DNA from 3 places in the Shigella dysenteriae genome. Region 1 is predicted to be linked to each of the others. Evidence: predicted binding sites of a transcription regulator. Region 1 holds the regulator's gene; each other region holds the start of a gene.
The links. Region 1 encodes Fur, which represses iron uptake genes when iron is present. Its sites were predicted from a motif close to ATAATAATGAGAACNACTATCAA; they were not measured.

Region 1 (9,890 bases):
CGTATGCCGACCATTTCCGGTCTGCGTCGTCGTGGTTACACTGCGGCTTCTATTCGTGAGTTCTGCAAACGCATTGGCGTGACCAAGCAGGACAACACCATTGAGATGGCGTCGCTGGAATCCTGCATCCGTGAAGATCTCAACGAAAATGCGCCGCGCGCAATGGCGGTTATCGATCCGGTGAAACTGGTCATCGAAAACTATCAGGGCGAAGGCGAAATGGTCACCATGCCGAACCATCCGAACAAACCGGAAATGGGGAGCCGTCAGGTGCCGTTTAGCGGTGAGATTTGGATTGATCGCGCCGATTTCCGCGAAGAAGCTAACAAGCAGTACAAACGTCTGGTGCTGGGTAAAGAAGTGCGTCTGCGTAATGCTTATGTGATTAAGGCAGAACGCGTCGAGAAAGATGCCGAAGGTAATATCACCACCATCTTCTGTACTTATGACGCCGATACCTTAAGCAAAGATCCGGCAGATGGTCGTAAAGTCAAAGGTGTTATTCACTGGGTGAGCGCGGCACATGCGCTGCCGGTTGAAATCCGCCTGTACGACCGTCTGTTCAATGTGCCGAACCCTGGTGCTGCGGATGATTTCCTGTCGGTGATTAACCCGGAATCGCTGGTGATCAAACAGGGCTTTGCTGAACCGTCGCTGAAAGACGCGGTAGCGGGTAAAGCATTCCAGTTTGAGCGTGAAGGTTACTTCTGCCTCGACAGCCGCCATTCCACTGCCGAAAAACCGGTATTTAACCGCACCGTTGGGCTGCGTGATACCTGGGCGAAAGTTGGCGAGTAATTTTAAGTTTCGCTATGCCGGATGGGGCGTTTACGTCGCATCCGGCAAGGAACAGACAAACAGTTTCAAACGCTAAATTGCCTGATGCGCTACGCTTATCAGGCCTACATGATCTCTGCAATATATTGAGTTTGCGTGCTTTTGTAGGCCGGATAAGGCGTTCACGCCGCATCCGGCAAGAAATATGCAAACAATCCAAAACGCCGCGTTCAGCGGCGTTTTTTCTGCTTTTCTTCGCGAATTAATTCCGCTTCGCAATTTATCCATAAAATAAATTTAAAATAACAAAACATAATTAAATAAAATGTAACCGCTTTCATCTTGCTGGAATTTCACGCTTTTATTCTTCTGCAAGCCTTTCAACCGCAAACTTAAGCCTTGTAACAAAAATCATCAAAATATGTGCGGTTGCTCATGTTCTTACATTCTGGTTACAGAAAGAGATTGATAATTCGCGTCGCGAAAAATAGTCTGTTCCTGTAGTCAGCGAGACTTTTCTCAACGCTACTTTTTTAATTTTTATTTTTTTTCGCTGTTCACCTTTGGTGCAGCAATTTATACGTCAAAGAGGATTAACCCATGCGTACGTTTAGTGGCAAACGTAGTACGCTGGCGCTGGCTATCGCCGGTGTTACAGCAATGTCGGGCTTTATGGCAATGCCGGAGGCTCGCGCCGAAGGATTCATCGAGGATTCAACCTTAACCGGCGGTATCTATTACTGGCAGCGTGAACGCGACCGTAAAGATGTTACCGACGGCGACAAATACAAAACCAACCTTTCTCACTCCACCTGGAATGCCAACCTCGATTTTCAGTCCGGTTATGCTGCTGATATGTTCGGCCTTGATATTGCTGCGTTTACGGCGATTGAAATGGCGGAAAACGGCGACAGCTCTCACCCGAACGAAATCGCGTTTTCAAAAAGTAATAAAGCCTATGACGAAGACTGGTCCGGCGACAAAAGCGGTATAAGCCTGTATAAAGCTGCGGCCAAATTTAAATACGGTCCGGTTTGGGCGAGGGCAGGTTATATTCAGCCAACCGGTCAGACGCTGTTAGCGCCTCACTGGAGCTTTATGCCGGGTACTTATCAGGGTGCGGAAGCCGGAGCGAATTTTGATTACGGCGATGCTGGTGCGTTGAGTTTCTCCTACATGTGGACCAACGAATACAAAGCACCGTGGCATCTGGAAATGGATGAGTTTTATCAGAACGATAAAACCACCAAAGTTGATTATCTGCACTCCCTTGGTGCGAAATACGACTTCAAAAATAACTTCGTACTGGAAGCGGCATTTGGTCAGGCGGAAGGGTATATCGATCAATACTTTGCCAAAGCCAGCTACAAATTTGATATCGCCGGTAGCCCGTTAACCACCAGCTACCAGTTCTACGGTACGCGCGATAAAGTTGACGATCGCAGCGTCAACGATCTTTATGACGACACCGCCTGGCTGCAAGCGTTGACCTTTGGTTACCGGGCGGCTGACGTAGTGGATTTGCGCCTCGAAGGCACCTGGGTTAAGGCTGAAGGTCAGCAGGGATACTTCCTGCAACGTATGACTCCAACCTACGCTTCCTCCAACGGCCGCCTGGATATCTGGTGGGATAACCGTTCCGACTTCAACGCTAACGGGGAAAAAGCGGTCTTCTTCGGTGCGATGTATGACCTGAAAAACTGGAATCTTCCAGGCTTCGCCATCGGCGCTTCCTACGTTTACGCATGGGATGCAAAACCTGCGACCTGGCAGAGCAATCCGGATGCGTACTACGACAAGAACCGGACTATTGAAGAATCTACATACAGCCTGGATGCGGTCTACACCATTCAGGATGGCCGCGCCAAGGGCACGATGTTCAAATTGCACTTCACCGAATACGACAACCACTCCGACATCCCAAGCTGGGGCGGTGGTTACGGCAACATCTTCCAGGATGAGCGTGACGTGAAATTTATGGTAATCGCACCATTCACCATCTTCTGATGCCCGACGTGGCAGGTTTTGTGCCTGCCGCACATTTGAGGAATTTGCTATGAAAAAACTGATTCTCATCGCCATGATGGCATCGGGGCTGGTGGCTTGTGCGCAATCAACCGCGCCACAGGAAGACAGCCGTCTGAAAGAGGCATACAGCGCCTGTATCAACACCGCACAAGGTTCGCCAGAAAAAATTGAAGCCTGCCAGAGCGTGTTAAACGTGCTGAAGAAAGAGAAACAACATCAGCAGTTTGCCGACCAGGAAAGTGTACGCGTACTGGATTATCAGCAGTGTCTGCGTGCAACGCAAACCGGAAATGATCAGGCGGTGAAAGCCGATTGTGATAAGGTCTGGCAGGAAATTCGCAGTAATAACAAATAAGTGAGAGCTGTAACTCTCGCTTTTCTTATTTCCCTTGCATAAAAAAGCCAACCTACAGGTTGGCTTTTCTCGTTCAGACTGGCTTATTTGCCTTCGTGCGCGTGCTCATCTTCGCGGCAATCGCCTTCGGCACAGTGACCGTAAAGATAGAGACTGTGGTTAGTCAGGCGAATGCCATGTTTTGCGGCAATTTCACGCTGACGCGCTTCGATGGAATCATCACTAAATTCGATAACCTTGCCGCAGTCGAGGCAGATCAGGTGATCGTGGTGATGTTGCTGTGTCAGTTCAAATACGGATTTACCGCCTTCAAAATTGTGGCGGGTGACGATACCAGCGTCGTCAAACTGGTTCAGTACGCGATATACCGTAGCCAGACCAATTTCTTCACCCATATCGATCAGACGTTTGTATAAATCTTCCGCACTGACGTGATGGTTGTCCGGCTCCTGAAGGACTTCCAGGATTTTTAAACGAGGAAGCGTTACTTTCAGGCCAGCTTTCTTTAGGGCGGTATTGTTATCAGTCATGCGGAATCTGTCCTGTTACTAAGCGGTTCACTTCATTAGAAGAAGTGACAGAATTTGCTCTTGAGATAATGCGTATCATTATAGAATTGCCACGCCTAAATGAAAACCACAAGTCCCTGGCAAATATTGTTAATAAAAACGTGGCACAGCTTACATTTACAACGGCAAGGCCACTTGAACACCGGGACATTGTACAGGTACAACAGCAAAAGTTACAAATTTGTAGCAATTATTTTGATTGGCATTATCTATTAATACGGCGTAGACATGAGTCTACGCCGCATCACATCAGGCATTGAGAATTTCGTCGAGATGCAACTCTTCAGAAATCTGTTTAACCCATTTTTCTACACGTTCAGCGGTCAGTTCCGGCTGACGGTCTTCGTCGATAGCCAGACCGACAAAGTGGTCGTCATCTGCCAGACCTTTTGATGCTTCGAAATGATAGCCCGCAGTTGGCCAGTGACCAACGATGGTTGCACCGCGCGGTTCAATGATGTCGCGGATGGTGCCCAATGCGTCGCAGAAATATTCGGCGTAATCTTCCTGGTCACCACAACCAAACAGCGCAACCAGTTTGCCATTGAAATCAATCTCTTCGAGAGTCGGGAAGAAGTCATCCCAGTCACACTGCGCTTCGCCGTAATACCAGGTTGGGATGCCCAGCAGCAGAATGTCATAAGCTTCCAGATCTTCTTTGCTGCTTTTTGCAATGTCATGGACATCGGCAACGTCTTTACCAAGCTGTTTTTGAATCATTTTTGCGATATTTTCGGTATTACCGGTGTCGCTGCCGAAAAAGATGCCAGTGATAGCCATGAGTGAAATAACCTCTTGAAACTTATTGAAATGGGGGTGGAAAATTGCCCACGGATAAAGGCAATCATAGCAGAACAGGCAGTCTTGCGGAATCAGCAAACGAGCAGGACTGCACACTGTGCTACATGAAAGTGGAAATTTAAACGATGCCCTGACTACGCAGCGCCGCCAGTTGCTGCATTAACATCTCTTCGATCAGTTCGCTACGGCTCATATTGCGCGATTCCGCCAGCTCGTTCAGCGCCTCGACAGCTTCCGCGTTCAGCTTCAGTTCGACACGCTTAAGGCCACGTACTTTGTCGCGTTTTAGTTGGTTGCGTTTATTAATACGCAGCTGTTCATCGCGCGAAAGCGGATTAGTTTTCGGTCGTCCCGGTCGACGCTCGTGCGCGAACAGATCTAATGTCGTACGGTCCGTTTGTTCTTTGGCCATGATCTTGGTGACTTCGGGGGAAACAATCAGCCAGGCCTCTGCCCGGATGGATAGCGCGCCATAATACATCAGCGCGATGAGTCACGCCAACGCCCACGCGCGGAAAGCGACGCGGACGCTGGGTTTTTAATCAGTTGCGTTAATCATTGAGATAGCGACGGATAGCGCGTAATACCGCATCCGGTTTTTCAGCATGGACCCAGTGACCCGCGCCTGCAATCACATGCGCCCGTGCCTGTGGAAATTGTGCCAGTAAATCATCACGGTACTGCTCGCTAACATACGGAGAATTACCACCAGGGATAAACAGGGCAGGGTGATCCCATGCCGGGATTTTCTCCCAACCCACAATATGCGGATACTGATCCCACAATACCGGCACGTTAAAGCGCCACTCCCCGTCAACAAAAGATTTCAACAGAAACTGAATCACCCCTTCTTCATTAAGATGCTGGCGCATTATTGCTGCTGCTTGCTGGCGAGTTTGTGCGTCCGATTCACTGACCGCGTTGATGGCCGCGAAAATCTCATCATGCCGGCGAACGTGATAGTCGACCGGCGCGATGTCAATCGCCACCAGTTTATCGATGCGATCGGGAGCCAGTGCAGTAAGTGCCATTACCGCTTTACCGCCCATGGAGTGACCGATAAATGTTGCTTTGTCGATCTGCTGTGCATCCAGAGTATCAACAAGATCCTGCGCCATCGCCGGGTAATTCATTACCGGATCTCTCGGTGAAAGACCGTGGTTACGCATATCAACCTGGATGATATTGTGATCGTTTACCAGATCGCGAGCCAGTACGCCAAGGTTGTCGAGGCTGCCAAACAGACCATGGACAAGAACGATGGGAGAATTATTGTGCTGGTTTTGTGCAGTTTGCGCGCGGATATTCAATTTCATGGCAAAGTTCTTTTTTTCGCGTTGTCGGGTTAGGGTATTATGTTGACCATTGTGCCACAGGGCTGCAACAAATAAGGTTTATTCCGAGTTTTTCTGCAAGCCAGGCTTGACGCTATCCGCTGCCGGGATTTATTCATATACTCCTGGCGACTTGTATTCAGCTAAGACACTGCACTGGATTAAGATGAAAACGATTGAAGTTGATGATGAACTCTACAGCTATATTGCCAGCCACACTAAGCATATCGGCGAGAGCGCATCCGACATTTTACGGCGTATGTTGAAATTTTCCGCCGCATCACAGCCTGCTGCTCCGGTGACGAAAGAGGTTCGCGTTGCGTCACCTGCTATCGTCGAAGCGAAGCCGGTCAAAACGATTAAAGACAAGGTTCGCGCAATGCGTGAACTTCTGCTTTCGGATGAATACGCAGAGCAAAAGCGAGCGGTCAATCGCTTTATGCTGCTGTTGTCTACACTATATTCTCTTGACGCCCAGGCGTTTGCCGAAGCAACGGAATCGTTGCACGGTCGTACGCGCGTTTACTTTGCGGCAGATGAACAAACGCTGCTGAAAAATGGTAATCAGACCAAGCCGAAACATGTGCCAGGCACGCCGTATTGGGTGATCACCAACACCAACACCGGCCGTAAATGCAGCATGATCGAACACATCATGCAGTCGATGCAATTCCCGGCGGAATTGATTGAGAAGGTTTGCGGAACTATCTAAAACGTTGCAGACAAAGGACAAAGCAATGGCAATCCACAATCGTGCAGGCCAACCTGCACAACAGAGTGATTTGATTAACGTCGCCCAACTGACGGCGCAATATTATGTACTGAAACCAGAAGCAGGGAATGCGGAGCACGCGGTGAAATTCGGTACTTCCGGTCACCGTGGCAGTGCAGCGCGCCACAGCTTTAACGAGCCGCACATTCTGGCGATCGCTCAGGCAATTGCTGAAGAACGTGCGAAAAACGGCATCACTGGCCCTTGCTATGTGGGTAAAGATACTCACGCCCTGTCCGAACCTGCATTTATTTCCGTTCTGGAAGTGCTGGCAGCGAACGGCGTAGATGTTATTGTGCAGGAAAACAATGGCTTCACCCCGACGCCTGCCGTTTCCAATGCCATCCTGGTTCACAATAAAAAAGGTGGCCCGCTGGCAGACGGTATCGTGATTACACCGTCCCATAACCCGCCGGAAGATGGTGGTATCAAGTACAATCCGCCAAATGGTGGCCCGGCAGATACCAACGTCACTAAAGTGGTGGAAGATCGTGCCAACGCACTGCTGGCCGATGGCCTGAAAGGCGTGAAGCGTATCTCCCTCGACGAAGCGATGGCATCCGGTCATGTGAAAGAGCAGGATCTGGTGCAGCCGTTCGTGGAAGGGCTGGCCGATATCGTTGATATGGCGGCGATTCAGAAAGCGGGCCTGACGCTTGGCGTTGATCCGCTGGGCGGTTCCGGTATCGAATACTGGAAGCGTATTGGCGAGTATTACAACCTCAACCTGACTATCGTTAACGATCAGGTCGATCAAACCTTCCGCTTTATGCACCTTGATAAAGACGGTGCGATCCGTATGGACTGCTCCTCTGAGTGTGCAATGGCAGGCCTGCTGGCACTGCGTGATAAGTTCGATCTGGCGTTTGCTAACGACCCGGATTATGACCGTCACGGTATTGTCACTCCGGCAGGTTTGATGAATCCGAACCACTACCTGGCGGTGGCGATCAACTACCTGTTCCAGCATCGTCCGCAGTGGAGCAAAGATGTTGCTGTCGGTAAAACGCTGGTTTCTTCTGCGATGATCGACCGTGTGGTCAATGACTTGGGCCGCAAGCTGGTAGAAGTCCCGGTAGGTTTCAAATGGTTTGTTGATGGTCTGTTCGACGGCAGCTTCGGCTTTGGCGGCGAAGAGAGCGCAGGGGCTTCCTTCCTGCGTTTCGACGGCACGCCGTGGTCCACCGACAAAGACGGCATCATCATGTGTCTGCTCGCGGCAGAAATCACCGCTGTCACCGGTAAGAACCCGCAGGAACACTACAACGAACTGGCAAAACGCTTTGGTGCGCCGAGCTACAACCGTTTGCAGGCAGCTGCGACTTCCGCACAAAAAGCGGCGCTGTCTAAGCTGTCTCCGGAAATGGTGAGCGCCAGCACCCTGGCAGGTGACCCGATCACCGCGCGCCTGACTGCTGCTCCGGGCAACGGTGCTTCTATTGGCGGTCTGAAAGTGATGACTGACAACGGCTGGTTCGCCGCGCGTCCGTCAGGCACGGAAGACGCATATAAGATCTACTGCGAAAGCTTCCTCGGTGAAGAACATCGCAAGCAGATTGAGAAAGAAGCGGTTGAGATTGTTAGCGAAGTTCTGAAAAACGCGTAAATACATTAAATAAGAAAAAGGGCGGTCGGAAGATCGCCCTTTTTTATGTATGACTGCCTGATGGTGCAATATATTGAATTTGTATGATTTCGTAGGCCGGATAAGGCGTTTACGCCGCATCCGGCAAAAACAACGCGCACTTTGCCAACAAACTGAATAGCTCAAGGGAATTCAAAATGAAGACCAAAAGGAGTCTGGTCGTAAGAGTGGCATTCATTGCCGCCACATTACTGTTGACTGCATGCGCCCAACCTGAACAATCATCATTAGCTGGCGACTGGTTACCGACGCATGTGGATAAAAAGCAGGTATTAGAAGGTAGCGCTGTTTTAAAAATTGCGCCTTCCCGGTGTAAGACAAATTGCCATGGCGATAACCTACCTGATAATACCCGGCGCTGGCAGGTGTCAGATGAGGACGAAAAAGCGGTGATTTATCTTCACGATATGTCAGCACAAGAAAAGGCCGGTTTAAATCCCGGCTGGCAATGCTACACCTCATTTTTTATGCTGGCTTGCCAGGGGAAGCCCGGCACCCGACCGGCTGTTGATGAGAATTATGTCAGCAAAAGCGGATTTTTTGTCTCGATGTTACATATCGGGATTATTGAATTGCGACGCTGTCAGTCAGAAAATTGCCAGCAAGAATTGAAAGCGATAAATACGCATTAAACATTTCGCGATGAGTGCCATGCCTGATGCGACGCTGACGCGTCTTATCATGCCTACGGGACGATGTGTAGGTCGGATAAGGCGCTCACGCCGCATCCGGCAATTCAGCCCCTAAAGCATAAACCGATAACCAATCCCAGTTTCAGTAATAAAATGGCGAGGCCGGGCCGGGTCTTGCTCCAGTTTTTGTCGCAGATGTCCCATATAAATACGCAAATAATGACTGTGTTCGACCGCGTTTGGTCCCCATACCTGGTTAAGGAGCTGGCGCTGGGTGAGCACTTTTCCGGCATTGTTGAGCAGCACCGCCAGCAGGCGGAATTCAATCGGGGTGAGATGCACCTCTTCCTCACCCCGGTGAATCACGCGGGCGGCTAAATCGACGGTAACATCGGAAAATTTCACTACCGGATCGGGCGCGGCAGTGGCTGAATGGCGGCGTAATGCGACGCGCAGACGGGCCTGCAATTCGCCAATGCCAAACGGCTTACTCAGATAATCATCCGCTCCGGCATCCAGCGCGGCGATTTTGTCGCTCTCTTCGCTGCGTGCGGAAAGCACTATCACCGGCACCGCGCTCCACTGTCGCAGGTCGCGGATAAACTCAATCCCATCACCATCGGGCAGGCCGAGATCGAGAATAATCAAATCTGGCTTACGGGTTGCCGCTTCCAGCAAGCCGCGTTGCAGCGTTTCGGCCTCAAAGACGCGCATCCCGTCGCCCTCCAGCGCCGTGCGCAGAAAGCGACGAATAGCCTGTTCATCTTCAACAATCAGAACGTTTGTCACATATCCTCATGAAATTCTTCAAGTTCAGGAGCGGTTTGCTGGGGAAGTGTAACACGAAAACAGGCACCACCTTCCGGTCGGTTGAACGCGGTAATGGTGCCGCCGTGTACATCCACAATCGCCCGACAAATTGCCAGCCCAAGCCCTACACCCGGGACTGCCGACTCTTTATTCCCACGAGCAAACTT
Region 2 (9,890 bases), 890 kb from region 1:
CATGATGCTGTACCAGATTGACCAGCGGTTGCAGGCTACTGTCGCCCAGCCAGCGTTCCATGCGTTTAAACCACTGCGGCGTATAGTACATTTGCGACGGCACAGTGCGGATGACGACCAACGTTTTAGCGCCCTGCCTTGCCGCCTCTTTAACCGGAATCGCATCACTGATCCCGCCATCCAGGTAGTTAATGCCTTCCAGCGACACTCCGCTACGATAAAAGCCAGGTATCGCACTGGAGGCGCGAATCACATCCAGCCAGTTTTGTTTGGTTGGTAAAAAGTAATTCGGCGCGTAGTCATCCTGACGACAGGCGCACATATAAAACGATTTGCCGCTGTCAAACAACCGCGCGGCGGTATCCATTTGCAACGGCATCTGGCTTGCGGTGGCCTCCACCAGCCAGTCGAGATCGATAAGATTTCCTCCACGGACAAAGCGCAATGGATCGAAAAATTCGCGTTTTGTGGTATAGCGCATGATGACTTTGCGCGCGTAACCGGGCTGATTGCAGATAAACGCCGAGAGGTTCTGCGCCCCGGCAGATGTGCCGAGATAAAGATCGAAAGGATTAAACTGCGCGCGCATAAACTCATCCAGCACGCCAGCCGTGAAAATTCCACGCTGCCCGCCGCCTTCGCACACCAGAGCTATTCGTCCAGGCTGGAACGGCCTTAGCGACAACGGCGCAATATTACCAAGCGTTACAGGTATTCGCTGCCCCACTTCTGCCTTCCTGTTTTTGTTGTGAAAGAAAGACAAAGTAACGCAATTTATTATTCGCTAAAACCGCAAAAGCCAGTCCGCTGGACTGGCTTTGGATAAAATTTTCTTAATGGTCTGAAATCTAGGGTCGTTTTCGGCCCATGAACAAACTCACCAGGAACAGAATAATCCCGACGACAAAGACAATTTTAGCTGCGCCTGCAGCGGTACCGGCCAGACCACCAAACCCAAGTGCGGCGGCGATTAACGCGATAACCAGAAATATGATGCCCCAACGAAACATAAGCGTCTCCTTTACCATAGTTAATGTCACCGCTTGATATGAGCGTGAAAATCACTCAATGCGATATTTTTAGTGTGGTGCACATCGCGCCTCCCGACAAAGTTCGGGAGGACGAATTACGACGAATTACTTAGTTTTCAGATCATTTTTAACGCTTTTCACACCATCTACCGCTTTGGCGATACTTTCAGCACGGTCACTTTGTGCCTGAGAATCTACGGTACCGGAGAGCTGAACCACGCCATCGGTGGTTTCAACTTTCACTTTACGTGAAGGGACGATATCGTCCGCCAGCAGTTTGGCTTTGATTTCACTGGTGGTGGCGGTGTCACCCGCGTAGCCCTTCACCGAGCCTTCTTTAGCGTCGCGAACGTGCAGTTTGTCGCTGACAGAGGTCACGCCTTCAACGCCTTTCGCCACTTTCACTGCCTCTTCGGCCTGGGCCTGACTTTCAACGAAACCGCTCAGGGTCACGACTTTTTGATCGGTTTTGACAGAGATATCGGTGCTCTTGATGTTGTCATGATCCACCAGCGCCGCCTTCACTTTCGCGGTGATGGCGCTGTCATCCATGAAATTACCGACTTTATTCATAGAGCTATCGACTTTTTGCCCTGCGCTTTCATTGGTAGTCTGCGCGTTGTTTTCCGCGTAGGCAGAGCCGGTCGCGACGGCAGAGGTCAACATTACAGCCAGCAGAGTTTTCGAAATCTTCAGTCTTGTCATAGTCATCGATTTATTCCTGTATGTTTGCTCGTAATTTGAGCCTGGCAACACGAGGTTGCATTGCTGAATAGGGAGAGACTTCACCCTCTACAGAAGTCAATGGTCGCCATCACAAAAGCGATGAGTGATGAATAACGACCATTACAGCCTCTGAATCAGTTATTAATATCGGTAGAATGACAATCGACGGCTTTAGATACTGATATCTACGCATTGAACGGTATTTAACGCCGTCAGAAATGTCATTACTTTGTTAAATATAGATCACAATTTTGAAACCGCTCGGGATATCAGCGAAAACATAAGCAAAAGTGAATGTTTTAAGAACATTCCGTAAGCGGCTAATAAGGAAGGGAAATTGACAGGGCGCAGCGGCTACCGCGCCCTGGAGGCAAGAATTAATGCTCGCGGGTCTGGTGGAACTGAACGTCCGGATAACGTTCCTGCGCCAGGCGCAGATTGACCATGCTGGTAGCGATGTAAGCGAGGTTATCGCCGCCATCAAGCGCCAGTTGGCTTTCGTTCTTACGCTTGAACTCTTCGAATTTCTTCGCGTCCGCACATTCTACCCACCGGGCGGTGGCAACGTTGACTGATTCATACACTGCTTCAACGTTGTATTCGCTCTTCAGGCGCGATACCACCACATCAAACTGCAGCACACCAACTGCACCAACGATCAGGTCGTTGTTGGAGATCGGACGGAACACCTGCACCGCGCCCTCTTCGGAAAGCTGTACCAGCCCTTTGAGCAGCTGTTTTTGCTTCAGCGGATCTTTCAGGCGGATACGACGAAACAGTTCTGGTGCGAAGTTCGGAATACCGGTGAACTTCATCATCTCACCCTGGGTAAAGGTGTCGCCGATCTGAATGGTGCCGTGGTTGTGCAGGCCGAGGATATCGCCCGGATACGCTTCTTCAACGTGCGAACGGTCGCCCGCCATAAAGGTCAGCGCGTCGGAGATCACCACATCTTTCGCGGTGCGCACCTGGCGCAGCTTCATGCCTTTTTCATATTTACCGGATACCACGCGCATAAACGCCACGCGGTCGCGGTGTTTCGGGTCCATGTTGGCCTGAATTTTAAATACGAAGCCGGTAAATTTGTCTTCGCTCGCTTCTACGGTACGGGTATCAGTCTGACGCGGCATCGGCGCAGGTGCCCACTCCACCAGGCCATCCAACATATGATCGACGCCGAAGTTACCCAGCGCAGTACCGAAGAATACCGGGGTGATTTCGCCCGCAAGGAATAATTCTTTGTCGAACTCGTTAGACGCGCCTTTCACCAGTTCCAGTTCGTCACGCAGCTGCTGTGCCAGATCTTCACCAACCGCAGCATCGAGATCCGGGTTATTCAGCCCTTTAACAATACGGACTTCCTGAATGGTGTGCCCTTTACCGCTCTGATAGAGATAGGTTTCATCTTTATAAAGGTGGTAAACGCCTTTAAACAGCTTGCCGCAGCCAATTGGCCAGGTGATCGGTGCGCAGCCAATTTTCAGCTCGTTCTCAACTTCATCGAGCAGTTCCATCGGGTCGCGGATATCACGGTCAAGTTTGTTCATAAAGGTGAGGATCGGCGTGTCGCGCAGACGGGTAACTTCCATCAGCTTACGGGTACGATCTTCAACACCTTTTGCGGCGTCGATAACCATCAGGCAGCAGTCCACCGCCGTCAGGGTACGATAGGTATCTTCCGAGAAGTCTTCGTGCCCCGGGGTGTCGAGCAGGTTAACCAGGCAATCGTGATACGGAAACTGCATCACAGACGTAGTAATGGAGATCCCACGCTGCTTTTCCATCTCCATCCAGTCCGACTTAGCGTGCTGGTTGGAACCACGGCCTTTTACTGTACCGGCGGTCTGAATGGCCTGTCCGAACAGCAGCACCTTCTCGGTGATGGTAGTTTTACCGGCGTCCGGGTGAGAAATAATGGCAAAAGTGCGGCGCTTCGCCACCTCTTGCAAATAAGGAGACAACGTCATAATTCTTTCTTCTTGAGTAAGCGGCATCGCGCCGCGCTTGTTGAAAACGAAAAATTGCGGCTATTTTACCCATCAACGGGGGGGAGGCAATCAGTGTTTACACAGGAGCTGCTCCAGTTCGTGCAACGAAGAAACGGTCCAGGTGGGCGCGATGCCTTCTGGTTGCTCGCGATGGTGTGCATTCAGCCAGCAGGTCGCAAGCCCGGCGTTGATGCCACCGAGAATATCGGACTCGGCAGTGTCGCCAACCATCAGCACGCGTGAACGGTCAGGATTGCCCGCCTGTTCCAGCGCATAATCGAAAATTTTCTTATTCGGTTTAGCAACGCCAACTTCTTCGGAAATCACCAGCAAATCGAAGTAATCACGCAGGCCCGTCCGTTCCAGACGCACTTGCTGCAAGGCGCTAAAACCGTTGGTGATGATGCCGATTTTGGCGTTGCCACGAATGGCGTTAAGCAGAGAAACCGCGCCCGGCAGCGGCGTACAGATTTCCGCCATCGCATTAATAAAGGCTTCGTTGAGTTTACCCGGCTCGACGTTCAGCCGTTCGGCCCAGCTCTCAAACCGCCCGTGCTGAAGCTGTAATGAAGTGATCGCGCCGTTTTGATAATCCACCCACAGTGGCTTGTTAACGGCCTGATAGTCCTGAAAATCTTCAGCGGTAAAGGTGACGCTGTAATCAAGAAACATCCGCTGCAGGCCGGTGAATGAGTCAAAGGTAAACAGCGTTTCATCGGCATCAAAGAAAATCCAGTCCCACTTCATTATTCCACCTTGTCTTACATACTGATTGGCAACGCCATGATGATGGCGTCTTCGCGACCGTCCGTGGTGGGGTAGTAATTGCGGCGAATCGTCGCCTCGTTAAAGCCTAAACTTTCGTACAGGGCAATGGCGGCAGCGTTTGAGGCACGGACTTCCAGCCAGAGCGTCGCCACGCCGCGTTTTTCCAGTTCGTCGATCAGATGTTCCAGCAGCGCCCTTCCCAATCCCTGACGCTGATAGTCAGGATCGACCGCAATATTGAACAATGTAGCTTCATCCAGCACCACTTGCGTAATCGCAAACGCCGCCATTTTGCCGTTTTGCGTTAACTGAAAGTTGAGATAACGCTCGCCCTGGTTGCTGGCAAAGGTTTTTTCACTCCACGGAAAGGCGTGGGCGCGTTGTTCAATGTGGTAAGCCGCTGGTAAATCAGTCGTTTCGAGGGAAGAAATCGTGTTCATATGTGCAAATTTGTTGCCATAACGCGGCGCGTGCCGTTGGGTTTGCCCGTAATTCGGTGAGCGCCGGTGATGCCACCTGAGCGCCTTCCAGTGATAGCGGTTCGTCAGTACCCAACCGCCAGCTGTTGCAGCGACTGCCTTGCGGCAGCATCGCGATTTTTTCTGGCGTCAGTTGCAGCACCTGGTCGGGGCTGACGGTTAATGCACGCAGAACATCGCTCACTAAAGGATCAGTCAGGGCGGGAAGATCGTTTGCCACCATCACCAGACGGACGTGTGCCGGGATCGCAATGGCAATCTCCCCCTGCAACGCGCCAGGGCGACGCAGCGACCACTGGGTAATGCCCAGTTGCTGTAACTGCCAGTCTCGTCGGGATGTCATAGCGAATCGCTCCTGTTGTCAGGGGCGCAAATATAGCAAATTCGTCGATACCGCGCCAACATATGGCTATAATCGCCGCCAGTATCAATTGAGGAGCATTCCATGTCTGCATTTACCCCGGCAAGTGAAGTCTTGCTGCGTCACAGTGATGATTTCGAACAAAGCCGTATTCTGTTTGCCGGAGACTTACAGGATGACCTGCCCGCGCGTTTAGATACCGCGGCCAGCCGTGCTCATACCCAGCAATTCCACCACTGGCAGGTGTTAAGCCGCCAGATGGGGGATAACGCCCGTTTTAGTCTGGTCGCCACGGCGGATGACGTCGCAGATTGCGATACGCTGATTTACTACTGGCCGAAGAACAAACCGGAAGCCCAGTTCCAGTTGATGAATTTACTTTCTCTGCTTCCGGTGGGGACGGATATTTTTGTTGTTGGCGAGAACCGCAGCGGCGTGCGCAGCGCCGAGCAGATGCTGGCAGATTATGCGCCGTTGAATAAAGTCGACAGCGCTCGTCGCTGTGGCCTCTATTTTGGTCGTCTGGAAAAACAGCCGGTATTTGATGCCGATAAATTCTGGGGCGAATACAGCGTCGATGGCCTGACGGTCAAAACGCTGCCTGGCGTGTTTAGCCGCGACGGTCTGGATGTCGGTAGCCAGTTGCTGCTCTCGACGTTAACTCCGCACATGAAAGGTAAAGTGCTGGATGTCGGCTGTGGCGCGGGTGTACTTTCAGTTGCCTTTGCGCGCCATTCGCCGAAAATTCGTCTCACCTTGTGCGATGTCTCTGCCCCGGCGGTAGAAGCCAGCCGCGCAACACTTGCGGCCAACGGTGTTGAAGGTGAAGTCTTTGCCAGCAACGTCTTTTCCGAGGTGAAAGGTCGTTTTGATATGATCATCTCCAACCCGCCGTTCCACGATGGGATGCAAACCAGCCTGGATGCGGCGCAAACGCTGATTCGCGGCGCGGTGCGTCATCTTAATAGTGGCGGCGAGCTGCGAATTGTAGCGAACGCCTTCCTGCCTTACCCGGACGTGCTGGATGAGACATTTGGCTTCCATGAAGTTATCGCGCAAACCGGGCGCTTCAAGGTGTATCGCGCCATTATGACCCGCCAGGCGAAGAAAGGTTAATTATCTCGCCGAATACCGTGTCGGATGCGGCGTGAACGCCTTATCCGACCTACAAAACCTGCACGTTAGCCCTTCGTAGGCCAGATAAGACGCGCCAGCGTCGCATCTGGCATCTGCCCCCGCATGCCTACCAAACCTGCACGCTAGTTTCCTGATGGACATTTTTCCAGCAATTACACCTCTGTCGATAATTAACTATTGACGAAAAGCTGAAAACCACTAGAATGCGCCTCCGTGGTAGCAATTCTTTTTAAGAATTGATGGTATGCGAAGGTGGCGGAATTGGTAGACGCGCTAGCTTCAGGTGTTAGTGTCCTTACGGACGTGGGGGTTCAAGTCCCCCCCCTCGCACCAAAAACCACGTTGATATTGCTCGCACTGGGCGAAGGTGGCGGAATTGGTAGACGCGCTAGCTTCAGGTGTTAGTGTTCTTACGGACGTGGGGGTTCAAGTCCCCCCCCTCGCACCAAACGAGGCGATATCAAAAAAGTAAGATGACTGTGCGAAGGTGGCGGAATTGGTAGACGCGCTAGCTTCAGGTGTTAGTGTCCTTACGGACGTGGGGGTTCAAGTCCCCCCCCTCGCACCAATTATCTTTACTTCCTTTCTTGTTTCTTCCTTGATTTTTCATCCCTGATTCAAATTCATTATCATCAGCATGATGCCAGCAATAAGTGCCAGGCACGATGGTAGCAAAATGTAATGCCGCAACTGTTTGTGATACAGCATCATCGGCGTCAATACTAATCCCATCAGAATGACAATCCGCCACTGATCCGGCGATAAATCCGCATACATCAGCCCTGCAATCAGCAATCCCGGCAGCAACACTCCCCAGCCACTGCCCAGCGTACGTTGCAACATGGTTTCATCTCTTTCATTGATAATGATAACCAATATCATATGATAATTTTTATCATTTGCAAGCCAGAGAAATCCCTTGCTATCGGGTAAACCTATCGCTAGGATTAACAATCATTATCATTTAGATTACTATCCCGATTATGGCCTATCGTTCCGCACCGCTCTATGAAGATGTCATCTGGCGAACGCATCTCCAGCCGCAGGATCCCACGCTTGCGCAAGCCGTGCGGGCGACGATCGCAAAACATCGTGAACATTTGCTGGAGTTTATCCGCCTGGATGAACCTGCCCCATTTAACGCCATGACGCTGGCGCAATGGTCATCACCGAATGTGCTAAGTTCTCTGCTGGCGGTCTATTCCGATCATATCTATCGCAACCAACCAACGATGATCCGCGAGAACAAACCGCTGATCTCACTATGGGCACAATGGTATATCGGCCTGATGGTGCCACCATTAATGCTGGCGCTACTGACGCAGGAAAAGGCATTAGATGTGTCGCCGGAACATTTCCACGTTGAGTTTCACGAAACCGGCCGTGCCGCCTGTTTCTGGGTCGATGTGTGTGAAGATAAAAACGCAACACCACATTCGCCGCAGCAGCGAATGGAAACGTTAATCAGCCAGGCGCTGGTTCCGGTTGTGCAGGCACTAGAAGCGACCGGAGAGATCAACGGCAAACTTATCTGGAGTAATACCGGTTATTTGATCAACTGGTATCTCACTGAGATGAAGCAACTGCTCGGCGAGGCGACGGTTGAATCGCTGCGCCATGCCCTCTTTTTTGAGAAAACGCTCACGAACGGTGAAGATAATCCACTCTGGCGTACCGTGGTACTGCGCGACGGCCTGCTGGTGCGCCGCACTTGCTGCCAGCGTTATCGCTTACCGGATGTGCAGCAATGTGGCGATTGTACGCTGAAATGAAAGCACTGCCGGGGAAGTAAACCCGGCATCATGCGGATTAATAGGGATGCAACACATTACTTGCTTCGCAATGCCGCATACATAACAGAATATCTGCGGCCTCCAACAACCCTGCATCAGAACTGACGCCCAGTTTCGACATCACATTAAATTTATGTGCACGGATCGTTTTGATATTGCGTTTAAGCTGCTCGGCAATTTGTGTCATTGAGTAGCCACGCGACATAAAGCGCAATATTTCTCTCTCCGTCGGGCTTAGCGTCCGGCTTTGGTTAATGTACCACTGATTGTTCAGTCGGTCGGTCGCCTGACGTACACCATTTAATGACAAAAAGAGTTCCTGATGAAAAATCTCCAGCGTTGACGCTTTACTTAATACACCGTCCAGCGGTGATGGCGACAATGAACCAATCAGCCGAGCTTCAATATCATCATCCGCAATAACTAAACGCCGGGTACGCGGAAACTTAATCGCCAGTTCAGTCAGGCAAGATAATCCCTCTCTGCGCTCACTTCTCATGGCAGAAAAAGAAAAAATGACCGCCGCAAATGAGATCCGCGACATGGCATCCTGAAATGACTCCTGACTGGTATAGGTATGGAGCTTATAAGGGTTACCCGCAAACTTTCTGAATAAACTCTCAATACCGATACTGCTCATGACGCATTTTTCTATGAGTGCGACATTTCTCTTCTTAATTCGGCTGTGTTCCATTCTGCGGCATCTCCATAAACAGAAGGCAAGTTAAGTTCTCTTGCACCCTGCGCGCTATTTATCCATGCATACATTTCAGCGTTGCTGTGAATTGCCAGTCGACGCATCGCACTGTTTTTTTGGGCGCTGATAGTTTTATTACTTTTCTTAAGCAACGAAGCTATCTGGTTGATGCCCCATCCTTTACCTAATAGCCGCAGTACCTTGCGCTCTGAAAGAGTGAGAATGACGGAGCGATAGCTAAAATCATGAGTTTCATTCATTGCCGGAGAGGTCAGCATGGCGCTGATACGCTCTGCGTGCGTATTGCCGGAACGTACGGTCTTGACCAGATTCTCAATGGGTTCAACATCAGACAATAACGTCGCCGTAGGGCACATGAGCAATTCTACTGCCTGGGAATACCAGGAGCGTGACACCATGAAAACCCAGTGAATTTCCCGATATTGTGAGATTAAAGAATAATAATGTTCACAAACAGAACGTGGATCTTCACTTTCACCGGCTAAATCAGCAATGACTAATCCGGAACGACGTAATTGTAATAAGGTAAGGTCCTCCGCAGAGGCGCTGGATATTATTTCATATTCAGGGAAGTGAGTCCTCATGACCTCTTTTAGCCCTGCTTGCATAACAGGTATTTTACTGATAACAATTCCATTTTTGCAGCATCCTGGCAACATATTTCCTCCACATCCACTGTCTAAAAATTATGATGGTTTATTCAGGATATTCATTCCTTAAATGTTTCCAGCAAATTAATAGATTAAGCGAATAAATTATCCTTAGCATTCACTTTCATATCAGCATACTCCTGCTGCACAACAACTCCACTGCATGTGTCAGAAGGTTAGCATCAAATGATAACCTGGTGAAATAGCCTGGAGACATTTAAAATATCTACATTAAGTTG
Region 3 (9,890 bases), 2.5 Mb from region 1:
GTTCGGCCTCAACCTTTCTTGAGCGGACGGCCTGTTCGCGGTCGATTTCCGTTTCCTGAATCTGTCGTTCAGCCAGAATTCGCGTCTGCTCTGCTTCACGACGACGTTCAGCTTCAAAAGCCGCAATTTTCGCATTCTGCTCAGCGGTACGGGTTTTAACCTGCTGCTCCTGCTCAAGCGTCATAAACGCTTCTTGTTGTTCAATCTCCAACTTGCGCGAAAGTGCATCACGGTTTTTCTCACGCACCGCAACTTCTACATCCTGTTCAACTTCGTTACGCTCGCGGCGACGGCGCTCTGTCTCCTGAGTCAGTTTGGTTAAACCTTCGGCGTCAAAGGCATTGTTAGGATTGAAATGTTCTTTCGAGGTCTGGTTAAAGTTGGTAAGTGAAACGCTTTCCAGTTCCAGGCCGTTTTTCGACAGATCTTCAGCTACGGTATTTTGTACTCCCTGCACGAAGTTCTCGCGGGTATCCTGTAACTCATGCATGGTCATTTGCGCAGCTGTTGCACGGAGGGCATCGACAAATTTATCTTCAACCAACATACGTAAGTCTTCAGGCGACAGGGTGCGTTGCCCCAGCGTCTGGGCAGCGGTGGCAATCCCTTCTACTGAAGGTTTTACCCGCACAAAGAAAGCGACTACTACATCGACGCGCATACGATCTTTCGTAATCAGGCTATCAATGGTTGAGCGGCTGACTTCCAGCTTCAGAGTATTCATATTGATGGGGATTATTTCATGAAAGATCGGCATCACGATTGCGCCACCGCTCATTACCACTTTTTGCCCACCTAAACCAGTACGAACAAAAGCTTGCTCTGCCGAAGCGCGACGATAGAGCCTGGCGAAAATAATTCCAATAATAAACAGAATGCATACGGCAATAATCGCGGTAAACATCCAGGAGGGCACAGAATTAACAATATCATCCATTATTAAATTTCCTTTTGATTAATAAATTACAATATTTGGGGCCAGGGATTGTTTTCCGCCAAATATCGCGTTGCAGAAAGTCGGCAAATAATTAACACTTTGTCTCCTTTAGTGAAAATTTTTCCTTCTTCAGGCTCCAGTAGTAAATAATGTATTTGGCCAAATTGATCGGTGAGTTTTCCTTCGCAGGGATTACCTGAAGTGGCTTGATGACCGGTAATTAATGCCATGCTACCAATATATTCTTCTTCTGTAATAGCTGAACTATGGTCGCGTGGAATCCAGGGGGCAACTATTTTACCGGTATAATGCACCGCAATAATCGTAAACAGTAAACTGACAGGAACCACGAACAGGTTCGACAGTGGTGATTGCCAGACCATGATGCAGGCATGCTGCAACAGGATGCCAATAAGACCAAAAAAACCAGCCAGCAAGCAGAGAACGACGAGAGCTGGCAATCTTCCGATATTGAGATAATGAAGTGCCTGGCTAATATGACCTGTGGTTATGGAATCATAATGGTCAAGATGTGCATCAAGAGCACCGGAGAGCATGTGACCGCAGATAAGCGCTAAAATTTCTAAAAGGCCGATCAACAGTACAAAGGAAATAGCGAAAAGATAAGGGGTGTTATAGTCGGCGAATAAAATCATATGTCACTCCAATGTCCATTTAGTGACGCAATATTTACTTTGGGATAGTTTCCTTGCTTACATTTGTCTTTGTTAATAATAACACATGTTAGAGAAGTTCTGGAAGAGAAAGTCTTTTAATATGGTTTTTTATTTTTCACTAAAAAGTGTGATCGGGGACAATATATTTACGCACGTTATGTTTAAAGGCACTACACTGATTGGGGAATACTGAAATCAGAAAAAGCATATGGCCTTAAAAGGTATGCGATAACCGGAGGATGTGCTTATGGATCATAGTCTTAATTCTTTAAATAATTTCGATTTCCTGGCGCGTAGTTTTGCCAGAATGCACGCAGAAGGTCGCCCGGTCGATATTCTGGCCGTTACTGGTAACATGGATGAAGAACATAGAACCTGGTTTTGCGCACGTTATGCCTGGTATTGCCAACAGATGATGCAAACCAGAGAACTTGAATTAGAACACTGATATTACGGGCCGTCTGGCCCGTTTTTGTGTTGCTTTATTCTGCTTTATCAATAGGCGGGATAGCCGGAGGAGATTGAAGATCTGCTACCGAATTATTGCGCGCTTCCAGTTCACTGATGCGCTGCTCCAGTAACGCCAGTTTTTCACGAGTCCGCAACAGGACTTGCGTCTGAACGTCGAATTCTTCGCGGCTTACCAGATCGAGACGCGTCAGCTGCGCTTGTAGGGTTTGGCGGATTTTTTTCTCCACATCTTCCCCGAACTCCCTGATTCCTTTAGGCATTGATTCGTGAACCTGGCGAGCGATTTGCTCAATTTTTTTCGGGTCAATCATTGTAGTTTCCCTGTACTGATAGGTGTTGAGTGCCATTGTAGTGCGATAAGGGTAAGTCATAAACCAGAATTATGTGAAGCTATGCGTTGCTGCCGCTAATCATTAGCGTTATAGTGAATCCGCTTATTCTCAGGGCGGGGCGAAATTCCCCACCGGCGGTAAATCAACTCAGTTGAAAGCCCGCGAGCGCTTTGGGTGCGAACTCAAAGGACAGCAGATCCGGTGTAATTCCGGGGCCGACGGTTAGAGTCCGGATGGGAGAGAGTAACGATTCTGTCGGGCATGGACCCGCTCACGTTATTTTGGCTATATGCCGCCACTCCTAAGACTGCCCTGATTCTGGTAACCATAATTTTAGTGAGGTTTTTTTTACCATGAATCAGACGCTACTTTCCTCTTTTGGTACGCCTTTCGAACGTGTTGAAAATGCACTGGCTGCGCTGCGTGAAGGACGCGGTGTAATGGTGCTTGATGATGAAGACCGTGAAAACGAAGGTGATATGATCTTCCCGGCAGAAACCATGACTGTTGAGCAGATGGCGCTGACCATTCGCCACGGTAGCGGTATTGTTTGCCTGTGCATTACTGAAGATCGCCGTAAACAACTCGATCTGCCAATGATGGTAGAAAATAACACCAGCGCCTATGGCACCGGTTTTACCGTGACCATTGAAGCGGCTGAAGGTGTGACTACCGGTGTTTCTGCCGCTGACCGTATTACGACCGTTCGCGCAGCGATTGCCGATGGCGCAAAACCTTCTGATCTGAATCGCCCGGGCCACGTTTTCCCACTTCGCGCGCAGGCAGGTGGAGTACTGACGCGTGGCGGTCATACTGAAGCGACTATTGATCTGATGACGCTGGCAGGCTTTAAACCGGCTGGTGTGCTGTGTGAGCTGACTAATGACGATGGCACGATGGCGCGTGCACCAGAGTGTATTGAGTTTGCCAATAAACACAATATGGCGCTCGTGACTATTGAAGACCTGGTGGCATACCGTCAGGCACATGAGCGTAAAGCCAGCTGAAAACCGCTGCTTAAATTACTGCCTTAATCAAGAAACCGAAGTTGTAGCAGGCTTCGGTTTTTATTTTTCCCTGCTATGCAAGATGTTAATTCCGCTTCTCTTTCTATGAGAAAATTTCATTAATATCAGGCATTCTTTTTCATTATGATCAAAATCATATAATTGTTCCGTTATTATGCGACCATATGAATATATCCGAAAAAGGATATGTGAAATTTATGCGCTAAATGTTTAGTATTGTTAAATATTAAGGGTAAAAGGATGTTTATCGCCTGGTACTGGATTGTATTGATTGCTCTGGTTGTGGTGGGTTATTTCCTGCATTTGAAACGTTATTGTCGGGCGTTTCGCCAGGACAGAGACGCACTGCTTGAAGCGCGGAACAAATACTTAAACAGTACGAGAGAAGAGACAGCCGAAAAGGTAGAATAAGGCTTTAGTGAAGCTAGCAGAAGTTGTCCCTGCGCTGGACAACTTCTGATGTTGCTTTTAACCAATTCCCGCCGTTTGTAGCAGCACCAAACTGAATCCCATCACTGACATTCCACATAGTACGCCATAGCTGGGGTTATTATTAGGGTCAATCTCTTTGGCGAGCGGCATTAATTCATCAACCGAGAGCGCCACCATAATTCCTGCGACCGCCGCCATGATTGCTGCCATGACCACCGGGGAAATCATGCTACCGAGGATTAACCACGCCAGCACACCACCAAGAATTTCTGCCAGTCCAGAAATCCCCGCCCACAGAATCGCCGTGCGTTTAGAACCCGTTGCTGCATAAACCGGGCCTGCAACCGCCAGACCTTCAGGAATATTGTGCAACGCGACGGCCAGTGCGATGCCAAATCCCAGCTCCAGGTTGCTGCTCGCCGTGACAAAGGTGGCAATCCCTTCCGGGAAGTTATGCAGACTGATGCCGAGAGTGAGCAGAATGGCTGTGCGCTTGATCGATTTTGGCAACGGCTGCACCGATTTTTGCATTAAATCCTGCGGATGCGCATGTGGCAACATGCGGTCCAGGCCAAAATAGCCAAGCAGACCGAAGATAAACATTCCATAACCCAACACAGGCGACATTCCTTCAGCTGCTAGTGCGGCAGGAAGCATTTCCATTAATGAGATGAGCAACATGATCCCCGCCGCAAATCCTAGCGAAAACGCCAGTAAGCGGTTCGAGGGTTTTTGCCCGAGAACGCCGAGAAACGCGCCAATAAACGTGGCTGCCCCCGCCAGTATGGTCAGAATGAGAGGTACTGACATCGACAACTCCTTATAAATCTTCACCTTCAGGCAGATCGTCAAAATAACTGATGATCATCATCATTGTTATCCGGGTTCTTACTCCGCCGAACAAGCGTATTGTGAGGATATCAAAATGACACCTTTAGTTAAGGATATCATCATGTCTTCAACACGTATGCCAGCATTGTTTTTAGGTCACGGTAGTCCGATGAACGTGCTGGAAGATAATTTGTATACCCGCAGCTGGCAGAAGTTGGGGATGACATTGCCACGCCCGCAAGCGATTGTGGTGGTTTCGGCTCACTGGTTTACCCGTGGAACAGGAGTGACCGCGATGGAGACGCCGCCCACGATTCATGACTTTGGTGGCTTCCCGCAGGCGCTGTACGATACGCATTATCCTGCTCCGGGTTCGCCTGCGCTGGCACAGCGTCTGGTTGAGCTGTTAGCGCCGGTCCCGGTGACGCTGGATAAAGAAGCCTGGGGCTTTGACCACGGTTCCTGGGGCGTGCTGATTAAGATGTATCCTGACGCCGATATCCCGATGGTGCAGTTGAGTATCGACAGTAGCAAACCTGCCGCCTGGCATTTCGAAATGGGGCGCAAACTCGCGGCGCTGCGAGATGAAGGAATAATGTTGGTCGCCAGCGGTAACGTGGTGCATAACCTGCGCACAGTGAAGTGGCACGGTGATAGTTCACCGTATCCGTGGGCGACGTCGTTTAATGAGTATGTGAAAGCGAATCTGACGTGGCAAGGGCCGGTAGAGCAGCATCCTCTGGTGAATTATCTCGACCATGAAGGTGGCGCGTTATCGAACCCAACGCCAGAGCACTATCTGCCGTTGCTGTATGTCTTAGGTGCGTGGGATGGGCAGGAGCCAATTACCATTCCGGTCGATGGGATAGAAATGGGCAGTTTAAGTATGCTGTCGGTGCAGATAGGTTAACAATTACCGGATGGCGAATGCCATCCGGCATCATTGATTACTCAACAAAAATATGTGGATAAAACCGAGACATATCCTGGGTGATCAATGCACGGTCTTCACGAATGCCAATTCCGGCGGGTTGATCGTTCACCAGCCAGCTACCAATCAGCATATAGCTGTCGCCGAATTTCGGTAACGGGTGGAATTGCTGAACAATCATCCCTTCTTCGCCATACGGACCTTCCGCTGCTTCAATGGTTTTGCCGTTCTCAATGATCGACACGTTTGCGCCTTCACGGGAGAAGATCGGTTTAACCACATATTTTTCCATTTGCGGATGATCATCTTCCGCAAAATAAGCGGGCAGCAGGTTCGGATGATTCGGGAACATCTCCCACAGTAGCGGTAGAAGTGCCTTGTTGGAGATAATGCTCTTCCACGCCGGTTCCAGCCAGCGTACGCCTGCATCCTCCAGCTTGGTGGAAAACATCTCACGCAACATAAATTCCCACGGATACAGCTTGAACAGGTTGGAAATTACCTGATCCTGTAAATCCGTGAACTGACCTTTTTCACCTAACCCGATATCGTCAATGTAGAGGAACTCGGTAGCGATTTCAGCTTCCGTCGCGCAGTCCTGCAAATACTGAATGGTTCCGCGATCTTCCACCGTGTCGCGACAGCAGGTGAGATGCAGCAACTGGAAGCCATACTGTTCACGCAGCTCAACGAAGCGATCGATCAGTTTTTCTTGCAGACTGTTAAACTGGTCGCTGCCCTCCGGCAAGTTACCGGCGTTAAGCTGATCTTCCAGCCAGATCCACTGAAAGAACGCCGCCTCGTATAGTGACGTTGGCGTATCGGCGTTATTTTCCAGCAGTTTAGGTTCGCCAGTGCCATCCCACGCCAGATCAAGACGCGAATAAAGCGATGGCTGGTGCGTCAGCCATGACTGGCGCACAAAACTCCAGGTGTGTTTTGGTATGCGGAATTTGGTCATCAGCTCATCGCTGGCGATCACTTTTTCCACCACTTTCAGGCACATCTGGTGCAGTTCGGCGGTGACTTCTTCCAGCTTTTCAACCTGGGCGAGGGTCAACTTGTAGTAAGCATCTTCACACCAGTACGGCTCGCCGTACATGGTGTGAAAATTGAAACCGTATTCGTGGGCTTTCTCACGCCAGTCCGGGCGCTCGGTAATACTGACTCTTTCCATCGGTATCAGCCACCCATTGAACGAGAAGAGGTACCGGTTGCGCTACGCTGCATAGTGCTTTGTTTGGCAACAGATTCACCAAAACCGCCACGGGTAACGGTAGTGGTGGTCGCCGGTTTTGGTGCCATTGCCGTCTTCGGTACGGTCATGGTGCGGCCTGGCTGGGCTGCGCCATAGTTTTTACCCGTCGCGTCGGTATATTTACCGTAAGCCGGACTGGCTGGGTTTTTCGAGGAGAACAGCGGCTGCTGTGCAAATCCCGCACCGCCGCCCATCAGACGACCCATCATGTAACCGGCCATCAGCGGCATCCAGAAACTCCCGCTGGATTGCTGAGCCTGCGCCTGGTTTTCTGGTGCCATGCCAGCCTGGGCTGGTGCTTGCTGGCACTGACCTTCACCAAATTCAGCAACACAGTCTTCACGGGTGGCGTATTTCGGCGCAGTACGTTCGGCTTCTTTCAGCGCATTGTTGTACGCGGTGGTACATTCGGCGCTTTTGCCTGGGTTTGCAGCTGAACAGTCGTCAGCATTTTGATAGAGAGACACTGTTTCATCACTCTTTTCACAGCCAGCCAGCATAAAAACAGTGGCAACCGCGAGAGCGACTGGTGTCAGATGGCGTGCGCTCCAGTTTTTGCGGAACGATGCGTGGCGTATGGATTTTGTCCGTTTCATTTTTGTCTTCCGGGACCTGTGGTAAATACCCATCAGAATAGAGGATGGCTGGTCGAAATTGAAGCGAGAAGGGGGAAGAATGCGGCAGATAACCCGTATCTTTACGTTGCCTTACGTTCAGACGGGGCCGAAGCCCCGTCGTCGTCATCAGTTACGGAAAGGGTTATGACCGTTACTGGTGGTAGTGCGTGCGGATGTTTGCTGAACGACGGGTGCCGGGCTATCAGGCGCATAACCATCAGCAATAGCATTCTGTTCCGGCGTTTGCGGGGCAACGTTTTCCGGATTAGTGGAAACCGGTTTGCTCAGCGCATTGTTCAGTGCCAGCAGATCCTGCTCGTTCAACGTACCCAGGGCTGACTTAATATTCAGCTGATTAATCAGGTAGTTATAACGCGCATTCGCCAGCTCTTGCTTGGCGTTGTACAGCGTGGTGGTCGCATCCAACACATCAACAATGGTACGCGTACCGACCGAGTAGCCCGCTTCCATCGCGTCTAATGAGCTTTGAGCGGAAACTACGGCTTGTTTGTAGGCGTTAATGCTACTGATAGAAGCATTAATGTTGTTGAAGGAGGAACGTACGGTTTGCACGACGCTACGATGCGCGCTTTCCAGTTGCTCGCTGGCACCAACAAAGTTGTACTGGGCCTGTTTCACCTGCGAGTTAACCATTCCGCCCTGATAAATCGGCAGCGAGAAGCTCAGGCCAACTTTGTTCTGGCCCATATTGCTATCGTCATACTGGGTACCAGCGGCACCACGGGTTTTCGAACCGCTATAAGAGGTGTCAGAAATCCCGGTAGAAGCCGTTAAATCCAGAGTCGGTAAGTGACCATCCTGCGCCTGGCGAATTTGCTCGCGCGCCAGGTCCTGGCTCAAGCGTGCCTGTAACAGCGACAGGTTGCGTTTTTCGGCTTCTTTCAGCAGCGCGTTAACCGGCTGTGGTTTGTCGGTTTTAAAGTTTTCGACATTCAGCGCCGCCAGTTCCGGATAGTAGTTACCGGTGATCTGGCGCAGCTGCTCTACCGCGTTATCAAGGTTATTACGTGCGGTCACTTCGTTCGCCAGCACGGTATCGTACTGCGCGCGGGCGTTCTGCACGTCGGTGATCGCTACCAGGCCCACGTTAAAACGTTGGGTGGTTTGATCTAATTGACGGTAGATCGCTTCTTTTTGTGCCTGTGTATAGGAAAGAACGTCAATAGCATTCAACACGTTGAAATAAGCGGTCGCGGTGTTGAGGATCAAGGTTTGCTGATCGGTCTGATATGTGACGTCCTGAATCCCTGCTGCTTTTTCCTGCAGCGTTAACGCACGCCATTTCGACATATCAAAAATGGATTGAGTTAACTGCAGGGACGCACTGGTCGCGTTAGAGTTGATGCCGTTCGCGTCGCGGTAGCCGTTGCTATAGGTGTAATCTGCACCTAAACCTAGCTGTGGCAGTAATGGACTGCGCGCTTCATTAATTTTTTCAAAGGCAGCATCACGATCGGCGGCAGACTTACGCAATTCCGGGTTACTAAGGCGTGCTTGCTGATAAACTTGCATCAGGTTCTCGGCCTGGCTCAACGAACTGAACCCAGAAAGGCTCAGGCCGATAAGAATGGGGAGCAATTTCTTCATTTGCATTCCTTGTGGTGAAGCAGTATTTAGCGCGATCAAACTGTAAAATTATTGCGGATTCTAGCAGAAGCCGCTACCGCAAAAGGTTGGCGTTACGTGCCATAGGGCGTTAATGTGCCTCAATTTAACACATGACTGCTCAAACGGCAGTCAAACGTCGCTGAAATTCACATTTAATTCACTATTAGTGCCAGGACATTAACAATGCTTAAGCCAGACAACCTGCCCGTTACATTTGGCAAAAACGATGTAGAAATTATTGCACGAGAAACACTTTATCGCGGCTTTTTTTCATTAGATCTTTATAGATTTCGTCATCGTCTATTCAACGGGCAAATGAGTCATGAGGTACGGCGGGAAATTTTTGAGCGCGGTCACGCCGCAGTCTTGCTACCCTTTGACCCAGTGCGTGATGAAGTTGTGCTGATTGAGCAGATTCGAATTGCCGCATACGACACTAGCGAAACCCCTTGGCTACTGGAGATGGTTGCCGGAATGATTGAAGAGGGTGAAAGTGTGGAAGATGTTGCCCGTCGCGAAGCGATTGAAGAGGCGGGGCTGATAGTCAAACGGACCAAACCGGTGTTAAGTTTCCTGGCAAGCCCGGGGGGCACCAGTGAGCGTTCGTCAATTATGGTGGGCGAAGTGGACGCCACGACCGCAAGCGGTATTCACGGTCTGGCTGATGAAAACGAAGATATTCGCGTTCATGTGGTAAGCCGGGAACAGGCATACCAGTGGGTAGAAGAGGGGAAAATCGACAACGCA

Region 2: fhuF (siderophore-iron reductase FhuF) is a predicted target of Fur. The motif match lies at 7,350-7,372, and genes of this name have one in related genera.
Region 3: zupT (zinc transporter ZupT) is a predicted target of Fur. The motif match lies at 4,735-4,757, and genes of this name have one in related genera.

What each region holds. Positions count from the first base shown of each region.
Region 1 covers NZ_CP055055.1:1,452,776-1,462,665, forward strand. Annotated here, with positions in the region: gene glnS (glutamine--tRNA ligase) at 1-798, shown strand, start outside; gene chiP (chitoporin ChiP) at 1,378-2,784, shown strand; gene HUZ68_RS06800 (ChiQ/YbfN family lipoprotein) at 2,834-3,160, shown strand; gene fur (ferric iron uptake transcriptional regulator) at 3,244-3,690, opposite strand; gene uof (fur leader peptide) at 3,683-3,769, opposite strand; gene fldA (flavodoxin FldA) at 3,979-4,509, opposite strand; gene ybfE (LexA regulated protein) at 4,649-4,942, opposite strand; gene ybfF (esterase) at 5,082-5,846, opposite strand; gene seqA (replication initiation negative regulator SeqA) at 6,031-6,576, shown strand; gene pgm (phosphoglucomutase (alpha-D-glucose-1,6-bisphosphate-dependent)) at 6,602-8,242, shown strand; gene HUZ68_RS06840 (hypothetical protein) at 8,419-8,913, shown strand; gene kdpE (two-component system response regulator KdpE) at 9,025-9,702, opposite strand; gene kdpD (two-component system sensor histidine kinase KdpD) at 9,699-9,890, opposite strand, start outside.
Region 2 covers NZ_CP055055.1:565,780-575,669, reverse strand. Annotated here, with positions in the region: gene HUZ68_RS02760 (patatin-like phospholipase family protein) at 1-727, opposite strand, end outside; gene HUZ68_RS02755 (DUF1328 domain-containing protein) at 849-1,010, opposite strand; gene osmY (molecular chaperone OsmY) at 1,137-1,742, opposite strand; gene prfC (peptide chain release factor 3) at 2,135-3,724, opposite strand; gene yjjG (pyrimidine 5'-nucleotidase) at 3,815-4,492, opposite strand; gene rimI (ribosomal protein S18-alanine N-acetyltransferase) at 4,507-4,953, opposite strand; gene holD (DNA polymerase III subunit psi) at 4,922-5,335, opposite strand; gene rsmC (16S rRNA (guanine(1207)-N(2))-methyltransferase RsmC) at 5,438-6,469, shown strand; tRNA gene HUZ68_RS02720 (tRNA-Leu) at 6,737-6,823, shown strand; tRNA gene HUZ68_RS02715 (tRNA-Leu) at 6,852-6,938, shown strand; tRNA gene HUZ68_RS02710 (tRNA-Leu) at 6,972-7,058, shown strand; gene HUZ68_RS02705 (DUF1435 domain-containing protein) at 7,097-7,333, opposite strand; gene fhuF (siderophore-iron reductase FhuF) at 7,474-8,262, shown strand; gene bglJ (DNA-binding transcriptional activator BglJ) at 8,300-8,977, opposite strand; gene HUZ68_RS02690 (helix-turn-helix domain-containing protein) at 8,935-9,660, opposite strand.
Region 3 covers NZ_CP055055.1:4,027,420-4,037,309, reverse strand. Annotated here, with positions in the region: gene HUZ68_RS19255 (flotillin family protein) at 1-937, opposite strand, end outside; gene HUZ68_RS19250 (OB-fold-containig protein) at 964-1,593, opposite strand; gene glgS (cell surface composition regulator GlgS) at 1,862-2,062, shown strand; gene ubiK (ubiquinone biosynthesis accessory factor UbiK) at 2,097-2,396, opposite strand; FMN riboswitch at 2,518-2,666, shown strand; gene ribB (3,4-dihydroxy-2-butanone-4-phosphate synthase) at 2,771-3,424, shown strand; gene yqiD (protein YqiD) at 3,686-3,856, shown strand; gene zupT (zinc transporter ZupT) at 3,914-4,687, opposite strand; gene ygiD (4,5-DOPA-extradiol-dioxygenase) at 4,830-5,618, shown strand; gene HUZ68_RS19215 (glutathionylspermidine synthase family protein) at 5,656-6,816, opposite strand; gene HUZ68_RS19210 (DUF1190 family protein) at 6,822-7,493, opposite strand; gene tolC (outer membrane channel protein TolC) at 7,641-9,122, opposite strand; gene nudF (ADP-ribose diphosphatase) at 9,327-9,890, shown strand, end outside.